DNA from 3 places in the Ectopseudomonas khazarica genome. Region 3 is predicted to be linked to each of the others. Evidence: predicted binding sites of a transcription regulator. Region 3 holds the regulator's gene; each other region holds the start of a gene.

Region 1 (4,618 bases), 1.9 Mb from region 3:
TCAGGCCAGAAGCGGGTCGCCCTCAGGGCGAGCAATGTTGCTCAGCATCCAGACAGCCTGGCAGGCAAGCGCAGCGTCTCGCGACGCAAAGGGACCGCCTTGGGCTGACCGTCAACCATCAACAGCCAGCACGCCATGAGACCATCGGAACGAAGCTCGGCAGGTACGGCGCTGCCAACCAGGGAAACCACATCGATACGGGGCATGATGACCTCCAACTCAACGCTATCTGTATTGGAGCCAACAGTAGGCCGATGCCCTGGCGAGCGGAAATCAGTGCTCTCGATAGTGACCATGGCCATTGCCAATGGCACTTGGCACGGGCTGGTAGAGGGAAGCGAATTCACGAAGGGATATAGCCGCGCGCGGCCTGGCGACGGGATCACGCAAAAATCTGAAAGCAGAAAGCAGAAAGCAAAAGCCCCTGAGAGACTGCTCTCTCAGGGGCTTTGCGAAAGTGGCGGTGAAGAAGAGATTCGAACTCTTGATACGGTTTCCCGTATACACACTTTCCAGGCGTGCTCCTTCAACCACTCGGACACTTCACCGGATCTCGACGTTTTGGCGTGCAGCCCGTCGAGGTGCGCTAATGTAGTCGAATGTTTTACGAATGGCAAATTTTTTTAAAGGATTCATGCGCTTAAGAGCGCAAGCGGTTTTCCTGGGGCTCGCCGGAGGGGGGTTCGTCGAAACGGATGTGGCCAAACAGCAGAAAACCGAGGGATAGGAACAGCCCGATGCCGAACAGCATCAGGACGCCGGACGGGCTGCGCAGATAGAGGCTGTCGCTGAGCACGACGGCTGCCAGCAGCAAGCCGAGCACGGCAATCAGATAGAGGGTGGAGTAAAGGCTGTTCATGGGCGCTCCTCGGATATGCGGCCTACCTTAAATGTCAGCCTCCATGCACGACCAATTGCCATTCGGCATCGCCGCGATAGGCAGAAACACTGACCAGCCGGTCAGTCACAGCGCTTTACCAGAGCGGTTCGGCTGAGTACCTTCTGCCCACATTCAGCCCCGCGGCGCCAACAAGGAAAACTGCCATGAGCGACCTGATCAGCTATCAACTCGAAGATGGCATCGCCACCCTGACCCTGAGCAATGGCAAGGTGAACGCCATCTCCCCTGACGTGATCGCTGCCTTCAATGCCGCACTCGACCGTGCGGAACAGGATCGCGCCATCGTCATCATCACAGGCCAGCCAGGCATCCTCTCCGGCGGCTACGACCTGAAGGTGATGACCTCCGGCCCGCAGAACGCCGTCAACCTAGTGGCGGCAGGTTCCACGCTGGCGCGGCGCATGCTCGCTCACCCCTACCCGATCATCGTCGCCTGCCCAGGCCACGCTGTGGCCAAAGGCGCGTTCATCCTGCTGTCTGCCGATTACCGCATCGGTGTCGAGGGCCCGTTCAACATTGGCCTGAACGAAGTGCAGATCGGCATGACCATGCACCATGTCGGCATCGAACTGGCACGTGATCGCCTGCGCAAGTCGGCATTCCACCGCTCGGTGATCAATGGCGAAATGTTCGACCCGGCAGGTGCAGTCGATGCCGGCTTCCTGGACAAGGTCGTGCCCGGCGAGCAGCTGCTGGCTACCGCTCAGGCCGCAGCCCAGCAGATGAAGAAGATCAACATGACCGCGCACAAGAACACCAAGCTGAAGGTGCGCAAGGCCTTGCTGGAAACGCTCGATGCCGCCATCGAGATGGACAAGCAACACCTGATGTAGTCCCACGAAGGACTCATGCTGCAAAAGAAAACGCCGCGACTTCTATAGTCGCGGCGTTTTTTTGTGCCCTGATCGAGGCGCCCTGCTCAGCTGGAGTAATCCAGTGCGGTCCAGGCGCGGCTCAAACCCTGCGCCAGCACGCAGTCAGGATTGCTCAACTGCTCGTTGAACGCTGCGGGCAGCAAGGTCGTATCGCCTTCCGCCATGCCGTGCCGCTCGGTCAACCACTGCAGCTTGCCGCAGTTGGGCGTTTCGATGACATAACTGGCCGCGATATTGGAGTGGGGGCTCGGCAGACGGACCACATCCAGCACCCTGCCCGCCTCTTCGACCCGGCGGCCATTGGACACCAGCACCGCCCAGGCCTGCTCGCCCTCTATGACCAGGTAAGCGCCATTGGCCTGGGGCCGTTCGACCTGAGGTTGGGCGCATCCGCTCAGCAGGACCAATAGCACAATCGTCATCAGCATCTGTTGCATTGCCAATACCCCTTGCAAGGTGCTCGCTTCGCAGAGTGAGCAGGTTGTCGTCGCCGGAATGAGGCCACTATCACCCAATACTGTTTATTTGTACAGTATTTTTCGATTACCCTATTGGGCAGGTAAACGATCGACTGCACAGGAGCGCCACCATGCTGGACGTACTACAGCTGAAACACCGAGTGAACCGCATGCCGCTGGAACGCGTACGCGACATGGTCGATGAGCTGTTGCTCGAAGGCATCGTCACGGAGAACCGCACGCCCTTCAATCGTCAGCACTTCAATACCTGCTTCGCCGAAATCGAAGCCCTGCTGCAGCGTGCCGGTTATCACCGCCAGCTCGATGTGGTCGGTTACCAGGGCCTAGCCTATGCGCTCTTCGACCCCGCCCGCTGGGAGGCCGTCGAGGTGCTGCACTGGCTGCGTGACTTCGTCGAGTTGAAACAACAGCAGTCCTGTCACTGAGGCGCGCGCCACGCTCCGAAATCGGCCAGCGATCATCCTGCTGCACAGTCTTTGGGCAGTCCGCAGCAGGAACGAGCACCCTGACGGAGCCGCCACTGAAGAGCCAGGTCCTTGAAAGATATGGATTTATCCGTATCCCAGGGCAGTCACGGCGAAAGCTGGCAAAGGCCTTGCTAAGGAAACCCTGACCACGCTCCAGATCGCCAACGGCGGCGATTCGGGCACACCGACAAAGACGTCAAAGACTCCTCGTTGCCATCGGCAGCAGGTTGTCTGCGACGTCTTTTTTCGTTTCTGTCAGTCGAGGAAATGCCATGCTCCATCGCCTATCGCCCCGCCGCCTGTCTTCGCTGGGTCTTGCCCTGAGTCTGCTGAGCGCGCCGTTGCTGCACGCCGCTGAACCGGAGAAAGCCGAACTGAAACTGGGGTTCATCAAGCTCACCGACATGGCGCCACTGGCCATTGCCTACGAGAAGGGCTACTTCGAGGACGAAGGGCTGTATGTCACGCTCGAGGCGCAGGCCAACTGGAAGGTGTTGCTGGACCGGGTGATCGACGGTGAACTGGACGGCGCGCACATGCTCTCCGGCCAGCCACTGGGGGCCACCATCGGCTTCGGCACCAAGGCGGATGTGGTCACGGCCTTTACCATGGACCTCAATGGCAATGCCATCACGGTTTCCAACGAGGTCTGGCAGGCAATGAAGCCACAGGTGCCAATGGCCGATGGCAAACCCGTGCACCCGATCAAGGCCGACGCGCTCAAGCCGGTGATCGAGCAGTACGCCGCCGCCGGCAAGCCCTTCAACCTGGGCATGGTGTTTCCGGTGTCGACGCACAACTACGAGTTGCGCTACTGGCTCGCGGCTGGCGGTATCAACCCCGGTTACTACGCCCCGAACAAGGGCGACATCAGCGGCCAGATCGATGCCCAGGCACTGCTCTCGGTGACGCCGCCGCCGCAGATGCCGGCGACACTCGAAGCCGGCACCATCAGCGGTTACAGCGTCGGCGAGCCCTGGAACCAGGCAGCCGTGTTCAAGGGTATCGGCGTGCCGGTGGTGGCCGACTACGCGATTCGCAGGAACATGTCGGAGAAGGTCTTCGGCGTCTCGCGCAGCTGGGCGCAAGCCAATCCGGAGACTCACAAGCGCCTGATCAAGGCGCTGATCCGCGCCGGCAAATGGCTGGATGCGGACGGCAACGCCAATCGCGCCGAGGCGGTGGAGATTCTCTCGCGTCCAGAGTACGTCGGCGCCGATGCCAAGGTCATCGCCAACTCGATGACCGGCACCTTCGAGTTCGAGAAAGGCGACAAGCGCGAGGTTCCGGACTTCAACGTGTTCTTCCGCTACCACGCCACCTACCCCTACTACTCCGACGCCATCTGGTACCTGACGCAGATGCGTCGCTGGGGGCAGATTGCCGACGCCAAGCCGGACGACTGGTACGTGCAAACGGCCAAGCGCGTGTTCCTCCCGGAGATCTATCGCCAGGCCGCTGCCGAGCTGGTCGCCGAAGGCCACGCGCAGGCCAGCGATTTCCCGCCGGCCGACGAGGATGGCTTCCGTGAACCGCTGGCCGACACCATCGACGGCGTGGTCTACGACGGCCATCAGCCCAACGCCTACCTGCAGCAGTTCAGCATCGGCCTGAAAGGCGACCGCACGCTCTAAGGCACCAGCGGCCGCGCCTGGTCGCGGCCTCAACCGACCCGAGGACAGGACGATGAGCAACCCGAACGTCGCCACTCCGATTCAGCAGACCCTCAAGACGGCGCGTCACAGCGTCTTGCTCAAGCGCCTGGCCAGCAGCCTGATCCTGCCGGCACTGGGCATCGCCCTGTTCCTGCTGTGCTGGCAGGGGCTGGCCAATCACATCCAGACCAGCCTGGGCCAGTTTCCCGGCCCGTTGCAGGTCAGCGAGCAGTTCTCCGGG
Region 2 (4,618 bases), 2.4 Mb from region 3:
AAGGAGCTCGGCAAGAACGAGTTCCTCAACCTGCTGGTGGCCCAGTTGAACAACCAGAACCCGCTGGAGCCGCAGGGCAACGGCGAGTTCATCGCCCAGCTGGCGCAGTTCAGCCAGGTGGAAGGTATCGAGAAGCTCAACACCAGCATGGAGTCGCTGCTCTCCGGCTACCAGTCGTCGCAGGCGCTGCAGGCCTCCTCGCTGGTCGGGCGCAAGGTGATCGTCCCCAGCGAGAAGGCGGTCGTCGATACCAGCGAGAGCTTCAAGGCGACCACCGTTCTGCCGGTCAGCAGCAGCAACGTCTACGTCAACGTCTACGACAACGCCGGTTCACTGGTGTCACGCGTCAACCTCGGCGAGCAGGCTGCCGGCAACGTCAGCTTTATCTGGGATGGGAAGAATGCCGACGGCGAAACGATGCCGCCAGGTACCTACAAGTTCGAGGCTCAGGCTACTTATGGCGACGAGACCAAAGGGCTTTACACCATGCTGCCGGCCAACGTTGACAGCGTCACCTTGGGCGGTGGCGAGCTGATGTTGAATCTGGCCGGTCTGGGCAGCGTTCCGCTTTCGCAAGTGCAGGTCATCGGCCAGTAATTATTGCCGCCGGCAGTTCCGGCAAAGGAGTCTTCCATGTCTTTCAATATCGGTCTCAGCGGTCTGCGGGCGGCAACCAGCGACCTCAACGTCACGGGCAACAACATCGCCAACGCCGGCACCGCGGGTTTCAAGCAGTCTCGCGCGGAGTTCGCCGATCTCTACGCCTCGTCGGTGCTCGGCACCGGCAAGAACCCGCAGGGCAGCGGTGTGCTGCTGGCCGACGTGGCGCAGTTGTTCAACCAGGGCAACATCAACTACACGCAGAACGCGCTGGACATGGCCATCAGCGGTAACGGCTTCTTCGTCACCAGCAACAACGGCGACATCAGCTATACCCGTGCGGGATACTTCGGTACGGACCGTGACGGCTACATCGTCAACAACTTCGGTTACCGCCTGCAGGGCTATGGCGCGGACGAGAACGGCAACATCCTGCCGGTGCGCACCGACCTGCGCGTCAACGCCGGGCAGCAGGAGCCGAAGGCGACCACCTCGGTCACCCAGACGATCAACCTGAACTCCAACGCCGTGCGTCCGGTCAACGCCGGGACCATGGCGGCGCCGACCTTCGACCCGAGCGATTCGCAGTCCTTCAACTGGTCGACCTCCACCAACATCTACGACGCCCAGGGCAACGCCCACGTCATGAGCCAGTACTTCGTCAAGAACGAGGCGCCGGCCAACAATGGCTGGGTCATGCACGTGCTGATCGACGGTGTGAACCCGCGCGACCCGAGCAGCACCCAGCCCTTCAGCTATGCGGTGAACTACGATGCCGCCGGGCAGCTGATGACCCCGGCATTGACACCGCTGGCCGGCACACCGGCGAATCCGGCCCTGGATGCGCCGGCGATTCCGGCGGGCACGCCGAACGGCATCTTCGCCCTGGCCGATACCGACTGGACGCCGGCGGAAGAGGACCCGGCCAACCCGGGCACGATGGTCGCCAACGGGGCCGACAGCGAGGCGTTTACCTTCGACATGCGTGGTTCGACCCAGTACGCCGCGTCGTTCGGGGTCAATGCCGTCAGCCAGGATGGCTATACCACGGGTCAGCTCGCCGGGCTCGAAGTCGACGATACCGGCGTGATCTTCGCCCGCTACACCAACGGTCAGTCGAAGGTGCAGGGGCAGGTGCTGCTGGCCAACTTCGCCAACGTCCAGGGGCTGACGCCGGTGGGCAAGACGGCCTGGGTGCAGTCCTTCGAGTCGGGCGAGCCGGTGATCGGTACTCCGCGCAGCAGTACCCTCGGGGCTCTGGAGGCGGGGGCGCTGGAGGATTCCAACGTCGAGCTGTCGGACCAGCTGGTGAACCTCATCGTGGCGCAGCGCAACTACCAGGCGAACGCCAAGACCATCGAGACCGAGAGCGCCATCACCCAGACCATCATCAACCTGCGTTGATGGCGCTGACCTGAGATGAAGCGGCAAGCCTGGCTTGCCGCTTTGCCGTTCTGGAACCGGCAAAACCTCGCCGCCGCATGTCTTTCGGCGCTCTCTTCTTCTAGATAAATCCTTTTAAATCAGTATCTTGTAGTTGATTTATTCGTTTGGCACGGCGCTTGCTGTAAAGCATGCAAAGAGCCAAGGGCACGTCGCCCACTCGGAGAATCACCATGGACAAGATGCTGTACGTCTCCATGACCGGAGCGCAGAACAACACCCTGGGTCTGCGCGCCCATGCCAACAACCTGGCCAACGTGTCCACCTCGGGTTTCCGTCGTGATTTCGAGCAGGCGCGTTCGATGCCGCTGTTCGGCGACACCTATCCGGCGCGCGTGTTCGCGATGAGCGAGCGCCCGGCGACCGATTTCCGCCCGGGTTCGCTGCAGGAGACCGGGCGCGACCTCGATGTCGCCATCGGTGGCAAGGGTTGGGTCGCCGTGCAGGCCCCGGATGGCAGCGAGGCCTACGTCCGTACCGCCAGTCTGAATATCGATGCCCTCGGTGTGCTGCGCACCGGCAACGGCTTGCCGGTGATGGGCAATGCCGGGCCGATTGCCGTGCCGCCGGAGCAGAAGGTGGAGATCGGCCAGGACGGCACCATCAGCATTCGTGCCCTTGGCGAAAACCCCAACGTGCTGGCCGAGGTCGACCGCATCAAGCTGGTCAATCCCGATCCGAAGAGCCTGGAGAAGGGCACCGACGGTCTGATCCGCGTCAAGGGCCAGCCCGAAGTAGAGGCCGATGCCACGGTGCAGCTCACCTCCGGCTTCCTCGAGGCGAGCAACGTCAATGCCGTCGAAGAAATGACGGCGATCCTGTCCCTGTCCCGTCAGTTCGAGCTGTCGGTGAAGATGATGCGTACCGCCGAAGACAATGCCTCGGCCATGGCGCGGGTTTTGCAGATTAGCTAATTACCAGTACGCGGCGCCGTAAAACCGGCGTCCGAGGAGAAACGATATGCTTCCGGCACTTTGGGTCAGCAAGACCGGTCTGTCCGCCCAGGACATGAACCTGACCACCATTTCCAACAACCTGGCCAACGTCGCGACCACTGGCTTCAAGCGCGATCGGGCCGAGTTCGAGGATCTGCTGTATCAGATTCGTCGTCAGCCGGGTGGCCAGTCCAGCCAGGACAGCGAACTGCCGTCCGGCCTGCAGCTCGGCACTGGTGTGCGGGTGGTCGGTACGCAGAAGATCTTCACCGCCGGTAGCCTGCAGACCACCGAGCAGCCGCTGGACCTGGCCGTGAATGGCCGTGGTTTCTTCCAGATCCTGCAGCCCGATGGCACTGTCTCCTACACCCGCGATGGCAGCTTTCACCTGAACTCCGATGGCCAGATCGTCACTTCTCAGGGCTTTGCCCTGGAGCCGGCCATCGTGCTGCCCAACGAAGTGCGCACCTTCACCGTCGGCGAGGATGGCACCGTGTCGGTCACCACGGCCGGCAATGCGCAGCAGCAGATCATCGGCAACATCCAGTTGGCTGACTTCGTCAACCCGGCGGGTCTCGAAGCCATCGGCAACAACCTGTTCCTGGAGACCGGTTCCAGCGGCGCGCCGCAGGTCGGCAACCCTGGCCTGAACGGTCTGGGCACCACCCTGCAGAACACCCTGGAAAACTCCAACGTCAGCGTGGTGGAAGAGCTGGTGAACATGATCACCACCCAGCGCGCCTACGAAATGAACTCCAAGGTGATTTCCACCGCCGATCAGATGCTGTCCTTCGTGACGCAGAACCTCTGATCAATCCTGATTCTGTTGTGAACGCCGCGAGGTAGTGGTTATGAACCGGCAAATACTCTGTTTCCCCCTGTTGGCTGGCCTGCTGCTCGGCAGCGGCTGCGTGGCGCCGACAGCCAAGCCGGATGATCCCTACTACGCGCCGGTACTGCCGCGCACGCCGTTGCCGGCGGCACAGAACAACGGTTCGATCTACCAGGCAGGATTCGAGAACGGCCTGTATGACGACCGCAAGGCGTTCCGCGTCGGCGACATCATCACCATCACCCTCAACGAGCGGACGCAGGCCAGCAAGAATGCCAACAGCTCGCTGCAGAAGGACAGCAGCGGCACCCTGGGCGTGCCCAATCTGTTCGGCATGGCGGTAGCGCCGAAGAATCCGCTGAGCGGCCTCAGCGCCCTCGGCATGACCAACGACAAGCTGAGCCTGGATTCGAGCTGGGATTCGCAGCGCGCCAACACCGGCTCCGGCCAGGCAGGGCAGAGCAACAGCCTGTCCGGCTCGATCACCGTGACCGTCGCCGAAGTGCTGCCCAACGGCATCCTCGCCGTACGCGGCGAGAAGTGGATGACCCTCAATACCGGTGATGAACTGGTGCGCATCTCCGGTCTGGTTCGCGCCGATGACATCGCCACCGACAACACCGTCGCCTCGACGCGGGTGGCGGATGCGCGCATCACCTATTCCGGCACCGGGGCCTTCGCCGACGCCAGTCAGCCTGGCTGGTTGAGCCGTTTCTTCATGAGCCCGCTGTGGCCGTTCTGACCCTGAGGGCGCGCAAATGAAAACCTGGTTGCCTCATCCTTCGTTCCTGGCGCTGAGCCGCCTGGC
Region 3 (4,618 bases):
GTGACGCACCTGGACGTTCTTCAGTTTCTCTTTCAGTGCCTGGCTCAGGCGGCTGGCCAGGTAGACCGAACGGTGGTGACCGCCGGTGCAGCCGATGGCGACGGTCACGTAGGCCCGGTTGCTGGCGGCGAAGCGGGGCAGCCACTTGTCCAGATAGACGAGAATGTCCTGATACATTTCTTCCACTTCCGGTTGCGCCGCCAGGTAGTCGATCACGGGCTGGTCGAGGCCGGAGTAGTCGCGTAATTCGGGTTTCCAGTAGGGATTGGGCAGGCAGCGGGCGTCGAACACCAGGTCGGCGTCTACCGGCATGCCGCGCTTGAAGCCGAAGGACTCGACCAGAAATGCCGTGCCAGTTTGTGCCTGGCCCAGCAGGCGGAGCTTGAGGGCGTCGCGCAACTGGTACAGGTTCAGGCGTGTAGTGTCGATTTTCAGGTCGGCGCGATCGGTGATCGGAGCCAGCAACTGGCTTTCGTAGGCGATCGCCTCGGCCAGCGAGCGGTTGTCATTGGTCAGCGGGTGGCGCCGGCGGGTTTCCGAGAAGCGCTTGAGCAGGGTGTCGTCTTCGGCATCGAGATAGAGCACGTCGCAGCGAATGTTGCGCTGGCGCACTTCGTCGAGCAGTTCGGGAAAACGCTTGAGCTGGCTCAGCAGGTTACGTGCATCGATGGATACCGCGACCTGTGGCAGGAGCATGTCGCTGTGCGGCAGAAAGCGTTCCGCGAGATCAGGCAGGAGGCCGGCTGGCAGGTTGTCGATGCAATAGAAGCCGTTGTCCTCAAGGACATCGAGGGCGGTGCTCTTGCCCGAGCCCGAGCGACCGCTGACGATGATCAGGCGCATGCTTATTGACCGTTCTGAGTGTCCACGACCACTTGGTAAAGGTCTTCGCCGCTTGAGGCATGGCGCAGACGTTCACGTACGTCGCCGCGGTCGAGCATGCTGGCGATCTGGCGTAGCAGCTCGAGGTGAGCGTCGGTTGCGGCTTCCGGCACTAGCAGTACGAACAGCAAGTCGACCGGGGCGCCGTCGATGGCGTCGAAGTCCACTGCGGTGTCCAGATGCAGCACGGCGCTGATCGCTTCACTGCAGCCAGCCAGGCGACAGTGAGGAATGGCGATGCCGTTGCCGAAACCGGTCGAGCCGAGTTTCTCGCGGGCAATCAGGCTTTCGAAAATGTCCTGGGCATCCAGGTCGGGAAGATCGCGGGCGACCAGGTTGGCGATCTGTTCGAGCACGCGTTTCTTGCTGCCGCCCGGCACGTTCACCAGGGAACGGCCGGGGGTCAGGATGTTTTCAAGTCGGATCATGGATGGGGAATGTCAGCGGGCCGTGGCGCCTTGCAGGCGGTCGAGCTGCTTTTCCTTGTGCTTGATAAGTTGACGGTCAAGTTTGTCGGCCAACAGGTCGATGGCTGCGTACATGTCCTGATGTTCGGCGTTGGCGACCACTTCGCCGCCTGCAACGTGCAGAGTCGCCTCAATCTTCTGCTTGAGTTTCTCGACCTCCATGGTCACCTGAACGTTGGTGATCTTGTCGAAGTGGCGTTCCAGTCGGCCCAGTTTCTCGCCGATATAGTCACGCAGGGCGTCGGTCACATCCAGCTGATGTCCACTGATGTTGACTTGCATACCGCTTTCTCCTTGTTGCCTTGTGTAAGAGACGGGTCTCGTGCGACCCGCCACCGGAACACGTTGGCTTGGAGGCCCAGGCCTCCAATCGATCTGGCCTACATCAGTCGCTTGCGCTCACTGGAGGGCGCTATGCCGAGGGACTCGCGATACTTGGCGACCGTCCGACGGGCGACTTGGATGCCTTGTGCCTCCAGTAAACCAGCGATCTTGCTGTCACTCAACGGCTTTTTCGCGTTTTCTGCCGCGACCAGTTTCTTGATGATTGCGCGGATCGCGGTGGACGAGCATTCGCCCCCTTCGGAGGTGCTGACGTGGCTGGAGAAGAAGTATTTCAGCTCGTAAATGCCACGCGGGGTGTGCATGAACTTCTGCGTGGTCACGCGCGAGATGGTCGACTCGTGCATGCCGACCGCTTCGGCGATGTCGTGCAGGACCAGCGGTTTCATCGCCTCGTCGCCGTAGTCGAGGAAACCGCGCTGGTGCTCGACGATCTGCGTGGCCACCTTCATCAGCGTTTCGTTGCGGCTTTGCAGGCTCTTGATGAACCAGCGCGCTTCCTGCAACTGGTTGCGCATGAAGGTGTTGTCGGCGCTGGAGTCGGCTCGCTTGACGAAGCCCGCGTACTGCGCGTTGACGCGCAGGCGTGGCATGGCTTCCTGGTTGAGCTCCACCAGCCAGCGATCATTGTGCTTGCGCACGATCACGTCCGGTACCACGTATTCCGGCTCGCTGGATTCGATCTGCGAGCCGGGGCGCGGATTGAGGCGCTGGATCAGGTCGATGACCTGGCGCAGTTCGTCTTCCTTGAGCTTGGTGCGCCGCATCAGCTGGGCGTAGTCGCGGCTGCCGAGCACTTCGAGGAAGTCACTGACCACACGCTGCGTCTCGCTCAGCCATGGCGTGCCGGCAGGCAGCTGGCGCAGTTGCAGCAGCAGGCACTCGCGCAGGTCGCGCGCGCCAATGCCGGCCGGTTCGAACTGCTGGATGCGATGCAGGACGACCTCGACTTCGTCTTGCTCGATGTCGAGTTCAGGGTCGAAGGACTCGGTGACTTCTTCGAGGGTTTCTTCGAGGTAGCCGTCGTTGTTGATGCAGTCGATCAGGGTGGCGGCGATCAGGCGGTCCTTGTCGGACATGGGCGCCAGGTTCAGCTGCCAGAGCAGGTGGCTCTGCAGGCTCTCGCCGCTGGAGGTACGGGTGGTGAAGTCCCACTCGTCATCGTCGTTGCTCGGCAGGCTGCTGGCGCTGGTCTGGTAGACGTCTTCCCAGGCCGTGTCGACCGGCAGTTCATTGGGAATGCGCTCTGCCCACTCGCCTTCTTCCAGGCTGTCCACCGTCGGGGTGGATTCCTGGTAGCTGTCTTCCTTGCTGGGGGTGGGGGCGGCGCTTTCCGCGCCGTCGGCCATGGGGTCGCTGTTGTCGAAGTCGTCGCCGTCTTCCTGGCGCTCGAGCATGGGGTTGGATTCCAGTGCCTCCTGGATTTCCTGTTGCAGGTCCAGGGTCGACAGTTGGAGGAGGCGGATAGCCTGTTGCAGCTGCGGTGTCATCGTCAGCTGCTGGCCCATCTTGAGGACTAGCGATGGTTTCATTGCAGACCTTAATTTACTGGCGAGTTACGCCTTCCACATCAGGGCGCCGAAGCGCCGCCAGGAAGCAAATTATATGCCTGAATTTCTCGTTCTTGCCTAGGGGGTGCAATATTTCTGTAGCGAAATAGCCTGCGCCCTACAGGCGGAACTCGTGGCCCAGATACACCTCTTTCACCGTCTGGTTGGCGAGGATGGTCTCGGCGTTGCCTTCGGCGATCAGCTGGCCGTCGTTGACGATGTAGGCGGTCTCGCAGATGTCCAGGGTCTCGCGCACATTGTGATCGGTGATCAGGATGCCGATGCCCTTGGCCTTGAGGTGATGGATGATCTGCTTGATGTCACCTACCGAGATCGGGTCGACGCCGGCAAAGGGTTCGTCGAGCAGGATGAACTTCGGGTTGGTGGCCAGGGCTCGGGCGATCTCCACGCGACGCCGTTCGCCACCGGACAGGCTCATGCCCAGGCTGTCGGCGATGTGATGGATGTGGAATTCCTGCAGCAGGCTTTCCAGTTCGGCCTGACGTCCAGCGCGGTCGAGATCCTTGCGGGTCTCGAGGATAGCCATGATGTTGTCGGCTACCGAGAGCTTGCGGAAGATCGAGGCTTCCTGCGGCAGGTAGCCGATGCCGGCGCGAGCACGGCCGTGCATGGGTTGATGGCTGACGTCGACGTCGTCGATCAGCACGCGACCCTGATCGGCGCGTACCAGGCCGACGATCATGTAGAAACAGGTGGTCTTGCCGGCACCGTTGGGGCCCAGCAGGCCGACGATCTGCCCGCTTTCGATGCTCATGCTGACGTCGCGCACGACCTGGCGGCTCTTGTAGCTTTTCGCCAGATGTTGGGCTTTGAGAATGGCCATTACTGCTGTGCCTGATCCGCGGGTTTGTTCTTCGGTTGGATGACCATGTCGATGCGTGGGCGCGGCGTGCTGACATTGCTGCCAGTGGCGCGGCCTGCGTTGACGATCTGGCGGCGGGTGTCGTAGACGATCTTCTCGCCCTCGAAGGTATTGCCTTCCTGGATCACCTTGGCCTGATCGATCAGCACGATACGTTCGTTGCTGGCGAAGTACTGGATCGTCTTGCCGTAGGCCTTGACGATGTCCTTGTCCACATCCGGCTTCTGTTCGTAGTAGGCGAGGTTGCCCACCGAAGTGAACACGTCGATGTCACCGCTGGCGGTCTGGGTGATGGTGACGGTGTCGCCGGTGATCTTCAGGGTGCCCTGAGTGATGATCACATCGCCGCGATAGACTGCGACGCCCTGCTTGTCATCCAATTCGGCCGTGTCGGCCTGGATGCGGATCGGCTGGTCGCGATCCGATGGCAGAGCCCAGGCGGCCGCGCTTCCCAATGCGGCGCTGAGGCTGAGAATCAGGGGGAGGGTGTTAAC

The links. The regulator sigma-54, encoded in region 3, starts transcription at its own class of promoters, with help from an activator protein. The targets are predictions, from matches to a motif close to ANTGGCATNNANNTTGCTNT.
Region 1: JLK41_RS13720 (CmpA/NrtA family ABC transporter substrate-binding protein) is a predicted target of sigma-54. The motif match lies at 2,838-2,857, and genes of this name have one in related genera.
Region 2: JLK41_RS16325 (flagellar basal body rod protein FlgF) is a predicted target of sigma-54. The motif match lies at 2,150-2,169, and genes of this name have one in related genera.

Annotation. Positions count from the first base shown of each region.
Region 1 covers NZ_CP068551.1:2,866,509-2,871,126, forward strand. The annotation lists gene JLK41_RS13690 (hypothetical protein) at 42-206, opposite strand; tRNA gene JLK41_RS13695 (tRNA-Ser) at 459-548, opposite strand; gene JLK41_RS13700 (hypothetical protein) at 641-859, opposite strand; gene JLK41_RS13705 (crotonase/enoyl-CoA hydratase family protein) at 1,045-1,734, shown strand; gene JLK41_RS13710 (hypothetical protein) at 1,821-2,213, opposite strand; gene JLK41_RS13715 (hypothetical protein) at 2,366-2,680, shown strand; gene JLK41_RS13720 (CmpA/NrtA family ABC transporter substrate-binding protein) at 2,995-4,356, shown strand; gene JLK41_RS13725 (ABC transporter permease) at 4,409-4,618, shown strand, end outside.
Region 2 covers NZ_CP068551.1:3,428,663-3,433,280, reverse strand. The annotation lists gene flgD (flagellar hook assembly protein FlgD) at 1-597, shown strand, start outside; gene flgE (flagellar hook protein FlgE) at 634-2,004, shown strand; gene JLK41_RS16325 (flagellar basal body rod protein FlgF) at 2,217-2,957, shown strand; gene flgG (flagellar basal-body rod protein FlgG) at 3,004-3,789, shown strand; gene flgH (flagellar basal body L-ring protein FlgH) at 3,830-4,552, shown strand.
Region 3 covers NZ_CP068551.1:1,008,334-1,012,951, forward strand. The annotation lists gene rapZ (RNase adapter RapZ) at 1-843, opposite strand, end outside; gene ptsN (PTS IIA-like nitrogen regulatory protein PtsN) at 846-1,310, opposite strand; gene hpf (ribosome hibernation-promoting factor, HPF/YfiA family) at 1,323-1,631, opposite strand; gene JLK41_RS04570 (RNA polymerase factor sigma-54) at 1,730-3,223, opposite strand; gene lptB (LPS export ABC transporter ATP-binding protein) at 3,360-4,085, opposite strand; gene lptA (lipopolysaccharide transport periplasmic protein LptA) at 4,085-4,618, opposite strand, start outside; gene lptC (LPS export ABC transporter periplasmic protein LptC) at 4,614-4,618, opposite strand, start outside.